DNA from 2 places in the Agrobacterium sp. 22-3639C2 genome. Region 2 is predicted to be linked to the other one. Evidence: predicted binding sites of a transcription regulator. Region 2 holds the regulator's gene; the other holds the start of a gene.
The links. The regulator PhoB, encoded in region 2, activates phosphate uptake and scavenging genes when phosphate is short. The targets are predictions, from matches to a motif close to TGTCATNNANCTGTCAT.

Region 1 (3,179 bases), on a different contig from region 2:
GGGCATCACCCTGCCGCTCGGCGGCCTTCGGTTGTCGGAACAATCGGATGGCTCGCTGGAGAAGGCGACGACAATTGCCCGCAAGCACGTCAAATCTTTCGCAAAGCTGCTGGCGGCCGGCGAGGGGCGTACCTTTTATGCCGTGGGCGGCACGTGGCGAAACATTGCAAAGCTGCACATGGAGATCACGGGTTATCCGCTGCACATGATGCAGGGATATGAATTGCCGCTGGCGGAAATGCTGAATTTTCTGGAAGAAGTCATCGTCTCCAGGGACAGCAAGGACCCGGCCTGGCAGGCGGTCTCCAAGAACCGCCGTTCGCTTCTGCCGTTCGGCGCCATCGCCATGCGTGAAGTTCTAAAGGCGATGAAGCCGGCAACGATCGCCTTCTCGGCGCAGGGCGTGCGCGAAGGTTATCTTTATTCGCTGCTGACGGAAGCGGAGCGGGATACCGACCCGCTGCTGGTCACGGCCGACGAGCTTGCCATTCTGCGTGCCCGTTCGCCCGAACATGCGCGCGAACTGGCCGACTGGAGCGGCCGCACCTTTCCGGTCTTCGGCATCGAGGAGACGGAAGAGGAAAGCCGTTACCGGCAGGCGGCCTGCCTTCTGGCCGATATCAGCTGGCGTGCACATCCGGACTATCGCGGTCTGCAGGCGCTCAACATCATCGCCCACTCCTCCTTCGTGGCGATCACCCATCCGGGCCGCGCCTATATTGCGCTTGCCAATTATTACCGCTTCGAAGGGTTGAACGACAACGGTACCACACAGCCGCTTGCCGCCATGGCGGGTGACCGCCTGCTGGAACTCGGCAAGTTGCTGGGCGGCCTGCTGCGCGTCGTTTACCTCTTCTCAGCCTCCATGCCCGGTGTCGTCGATCACCTGAAATTCCGCAAATCCACCAATCCGGATCTGGATCTGGAATTCGTCGTACCACACGCCTATTGCGATTTTGCCGGCGAGCGTCTGGACGGACGCCTGCAGCAACTGGCGAAGCTGACGGGCAAGCGGTTGGCGTTTGTGTTCGAGTAACGGGCAGACGCCGGCCATTTGGCACCGCAGGCAGTTGTGGGGCTATACTAGGACCAGCGCTGACAAAAGGCGTCGATATCGCTTGATTGAAAGTCGGCTAGCCGCGCCATGATCGTCTCGAAGGGCCAGTCCCACCAGGCGATTTTGGCAAGCTTCCCCGCCACGGTTTGCGAAAACCGCTCGCGAATGATTTTCGCGGGAACACCGCCGACGATGGTGTAGGGCGGCACGTCCTTGGTGACGACCGCGCCTGCTGCGAGCACGGCGCCGTCTCCAACCTTCACGCCCGGCAACACGATGACCCCATGACCGATCCAGACATCGTGACCGATGACGGCGCGATCCTCCTTGCGGCGATCGAAAAAAGCGTGGTCGCGCACCGCCTCTGTAGCGTAATATTCCGGGCAGTAGCTGAAACGGTGCATGGACGGTCGGTCCATTGGATGGTTCGGTGCGCCAATCCTGACGTCCGCGGCAATAGCGCAGAATTTCCCGATTGTCGCATCACCGACAATACAACGGGGTCCGAGGTAGGAGTAATTCCCGAGTTCGACGTTGTGCAGAGAGGTATCGGCCAAAATTTCGCAGCAGCTACCTATGTTCGAGTCCCTTATGCTTGCCGTCGAATGGATAACTGTCTCTGCGAGCTTGGGGCGATTGAGTTGTGCGGTTGAGTGCATGCCTGTCTCCGGATTTCGGCCTGCGTAACCGGGGACTATGAACGGCGTATGACGTGAAATTGCGAAGGCAAGCCGATTAGGCCAGATATCCTTTTGAAATGCAGATCGTGTACGCGCTTTGCGTGAAACGAAATCAGGCTTCACACAGCGCCGTCAGCCGCCGGAACCATCCGCGGTCGCAGCTTTTTTACTTCCAGTAATGATCGGATATGTTTTGGGCATTCTGAATGATGTGACGCGCGACTTCGGGATCTCCGCCCTCGAATGTTTCCAGGTCGGCTCCGCATAGCAGCAGGAAAAGCTGCTGGTGTGCGACAGCGGCAAAATAGTCACGAGGCGGTGGCTGTATTTCAGACCCGATTGACTGGAGTTCGTCAGCAGCCTGTTTGCTTGCACGCTCAAGCGCTGCGAAAATAGTGGACACCATCGCCGATTCTGTCCGTTGCAATATATCCTGAACCTGCCGTTCGGCGGGCGTCAGGACCGGGCAGCTCTCACTCATCGCACAACTCTCCTCTCGGCACGCCTCGTTTACCTGCGGTACTATGCCATGGATTGTGTCTGCTTTGGGAGGAGAAGCTGAAGTTGTGGATTTGAAACCGCAAACGAAAAACACGACAGACCGAAATCGGTTTGTCGCCGAGACAAACCGGTCGCCTCGCTACAAGCCGTTATTATTCAACCGTGCCCCAGCGCCTTCCTGATACAGGCGCTGAGATAGGCATATTGCAGGGGCGTGGCCCTTGCCATCGCCTCCGTGCGGGTGGCGGGCCTGTCCTCGTAACCGACCGGAATATCGAACTGGGTGAAGGTGAAATCCCAGCGGGTGCCGTTGACGATATTGTAGAAATGGTCGGCGCCGCTAACGACGGTTTTGGCGAGGTCGCCACCGAAAATATCCTGCACCACAAGAGCTGTAACGCCGCCTTGCCCCCTGGCTGGGTTTTCTCTCGACCACAGGCTGCTGGTTTCGAGCGACCAGCTTTTCCTCAGGGCGTAATACAGTCGTTCGGCATTGTCCTGCATGACGGGTCTTTCCTGTTTCGGAACCGGGTTCCGGGTCAGGTTGGGTCGGTACAGTAACGGAGCGCCTCGCTTCCTTTTTCAGGCCGCAGGAACGCTCCGTTCAGTTGAGATTGCGCCGATGCGCTGACGGTGCCGGAACGAATTCCGGCACCCTTTTCCTCACTTCGCGTCGAGAAGGTCCTTGACTTCCAGCAGGACGAACTCGTTGTCGTCGGCCTTGTCCAGCGCACGACCGGCCGAGAAGGGCAGGTTGTTGTCGTTGCCGACGATAATATGGGTGGCGTCGACACGGTCGACATTCTCGATGGTCACGAACGGCATGTCGTAGAAACCGTTGCCGCCGCCCTGACGCTTCCTGTTATCAGGATCGGAGATCTTCAGCAGATCGATATAGCCGATCTTGCGCGCCGCCTTGCCGGCATTGGCGTCGTTGAATT
Region 2 (3,179 bases):
ACGAGGTGAAGGATCGTTTGCTGGAATCCGGCACGGGCCTCTCCGGTGGCCAGCAGCAGCGTCTGTGCATCGCACGCGCGGTTGCCGTCAGCCCGGAAGTGATCCTGATGGACGAGCCGTGCTCGGCGTTGGATCCGATCGCGACTGCGAAGGTCGAGGAACTCATCCACGAACTGCGCACCAACTACACCATCGTCATCGTCACGCACTCCATGCAGCAGGCGGCGCGCGTTTCCCAGCGTACGGCCATGTTCCATCTTGGTCACCTTGTCGAAGAAAACGAAACCGACAAGATGTTCACCAATCCGGACGACCAGCGCACGCAGGACTACATCATGGGCCGCTTCGGCTGATCCCCGGCCGGTGCTTTATCGTAACCGTACAAGACTGGTGCCTCTGCCGTGCCCCGCTGTTGGGCACGCGCATGCAGGCCAAGCCGGAGGAATAGACCATGACACAGACAACGACCCATTCGCATATCCTGTCTGCCTATGACGACGAACTGAAGTTTCTGACGCGCCGCATCGCCGAAATGGGCGGTCTTGCCGAGCAGATGTGCGGTGACGCCGTGCGCGCACTCGTCAATTCCGATGCTGCGCTCGCGCAGAAGGTCATTTCGGACGATACCATTCTCGACCATGCTGAGCGCGAAATTGGCGACAAGGCGATCGTAACCATCGCCAAGCGTCAGCCGATGGCGGCAGACCTTCGCGAGATCATCGGCACCCTGCGTATCGCCGCCGATCTCGAACGCGTCGGCGATCTTGGCAAGAACACGGCCAAGCGCGTTATCGCTGTCGCCGGCACCGGCGTTCCGCGCAAGCTCGCCCGCGGCATCGAGCATCTGTCCGACCTGGCGCTGGTGCAGCTCAAGGAAGTCCTCGACGTCTATTCCACGCGTTCCGCCGAAAAGGCCAATGCGATCCGTGAACGCGACGAGGAAATCGATGCCATGTACACGTCGCTCTTCCGGGAGCTTCTGACCTACATGATGGAAGACCCGCGCAACATCACCACCTGCACGCATCTTCTGTTCTGCGCCAAGAACATCGAGCGTATCGGCGATCATGCGACGAATATCGCAGAGACGATCTATTACATGACCACTGGCAGCCAGCCGGAGGGCGAGCGTCCGAAGGACGACAGTTCCAACACGCTTGGTTCGGTGACCGAGTAACAGACAAGCAGAAGCTTGCGGAGTTCAGCATATGGTGCCCAAGATTGCAGTTGTGGAAGACGAGGAAGCGCTGAGCGTCCTGCTTCGTTACAATCTCGAGGCTGAGGGATACGACGTCGACACGATACCCCGTGGCGATGAGGCGGAAATCAGGCTGCAGGAGCGCATTCCGGATCTTCTCATCCTGGACTGGATGTTGCCCGGTGTCTCCGGTATCGAACTGTGCCGGCGCTTGAGAATGCGGCCGGAAACAGAACGCCTGCCCATCATCATGCTGACGGCGCGTGGCGAAGAGAGCGAACGGGTTCGCGGTCTCGCTACGGGCGCTGACGATTATGTCGTCAAGCCGTTCTCGACGCCGGAACTCATGGCCCGGGTCAAGGCCATGTTGCGCCGGGCCCGTCCGGAGGTTCTGTCGTCGGTGCTCAAATGCGGCGATATCGAACTGGACCGCGAGACCCATCGCGTTCACCGCAAAAGCCGCGAAGTGCGTCTCGGCCCGACGGAATTCCGCTTGCTGGAATTCCTGATGACGTCGCCGGGTCGGGTGTTTTCCCGCTCGCAATTGCTGGATGGCGTCTGGGGTCATGATATCTATGTCGACGAGCGTACTGTCGATGTGCATGTCGGACGTCTGCGCAAGGCCCTGAACTTCTCGCACATGCAGGATGTCATCCGCACGGTGCGTGGTGCGGGATATTCGATGGAAGCCTGAGCGAAGCGGAACCAGATAGTTTCGCTGGCGAAGTAGTGCACAAAAAAATCAGGAAGCCCGAAATCTGAAACGATTTCGGGCTTTTTCTATATGAGTATCCGCCAAACTCGATGCCATTATCCGTTTTGACCGGAGAAGATCGGCTGCGCGTTGAAATCCGGATTGAGGGGTCACGCCCAATAGTAAGGGGAAAGGGTGCGGCCTGCCATCAAGCCGCCCAGAAAGCCGCTTTATTTTTGTCATAAAAAAACGGGCCCGAAGGCCCGTAATTTTTGAGTGCTGAATGCGTGCCGCAACACTCAAGCCTTGCGGCGCTCGCTCACCGGCTGGTAGGCGAGTTTCGCATGGAACTTGCAATAGGGCGAAGATTCCAGCGCTTCACAACCGCAGAAATGGAAGTCGTCCTTCAGCGGATCGCCAACCGGCCATTTGCAGGTGCGCTCGGTCAGTTCCGTCAGCGTCAGGCGACGGGAAATCGGCGTGACAACGTTCTTGGAAGGAACGTAATCGAGAACCTGCGCGGTCTCGATATCGATCTCCTCGTGCAGCGCCGTTGCCGCGTTCGAACGGGTGAGGATGCGTGCCGGTGCCGCGTTGACGCGACCTGCGAAAGTCGTCGCACGCGGGGCAGGGGCAGCGGTGCGCTTCGGCGCGGAGCGTGCCGAAGTCACTGGACCGCCAGCCTTGACGCGTCCCGGCAGATTGAGACGATGGACCTTGCCGATCACGGCATTACGGCTGACGCCGCCCAGCTGCGCTGCAATCTGGCTGGCGCTAAGGCCCTCGGACCACAATTTCTTGAGCTTTTCGACTCGTTCGTCTGTCCAGTTCATGCCGCTTCTCCGCTTGTCGCGTGTATTTTCGGCAGAATCCCTCTCCGTCTCGCGCGCATGCCGCAAGCGTGGTTTCCGCCTGATTTTCGGTGACTAGTTCCGCCGCAATGCAGTCTAGTAATTAGCGATTAACCTAGTGCCAGCCCGACTCCGTGGCAAGAGTCGCGGGAATCATCTGGAATCGATTTTCCGGTTTTCCCCAACTTGCTGGCGTATTGAGTCTGAAAGGCAACACCTTGGGGCTGGCCCGCCGCCGCATACTAGTGCTTGAGAAGCCCGGGAAACGCTGACTTTTGTTGACATCGGCAAACGAAGTGACAATAGTGCCCCTGCCGCCGCAAGGCGGCATTTTGATTTTCAGGCGAGGGATAACCCCGCAAGCCTATTGACAACAGTTTGACAGCGCATCTGCGCAAGGAGTGATACAGCCATGGCCGAAGCCGGCGCGCCATTG

Region 1: ACQZ6D_RS00720 (DapH/DapD/GlmU-related protein) is a predicted target of PhoB. The motif match lies at 1,754-1,770, and genes of this name have one in related genera.

What each region holds. Positions count from the first base shown of each region.
Region 1 is NZ_JBNWDB010000001.1:144,186-147,364, forward strand. Features, by position in the region: gene ppx (exopolyphosphatase) at 1-1,036, shown strand, start outside; gene ACQZ6D_RS00720 (DapH/DapD/GlmU-related protein) at 1,084-1,716, opposite strand; gene ACQZ6D_RS00725 (hypothetical protein) at 1,904-2,218, opposite strand; gene ACQZ6D_RS00730 (YunG family protein) at 2,395-2,742, opposite strand; gene ACQZ6D_RS00735 (esterase-like activity of phytase family protein) at 2,902-3,179, opposite strand, start outside.
Region 2 is NZ_JBNWDB010000003.1:532,697-535,875, reverse strand. Features, by position in the region: gene pstB (phosphate ABC transporter ATP-binding protein PstB) at 1-353, shown strand, start outside; gene phoU (phosphate signaling complex protein PhoU) at 452-1,177, shown strand; gene phoB (phosphate regulon transcriptional regulator PhoB) at 1,209-1,892, shown strand; gene ACQZ6D_RS15595 (GcrA family cell cycle regulator) at 2,192-2,725, opposite strand; gene ACQZ6D_RS15590 (aspartate aminotransferase family protein) at 3,156-3,179, shown strand, end outside.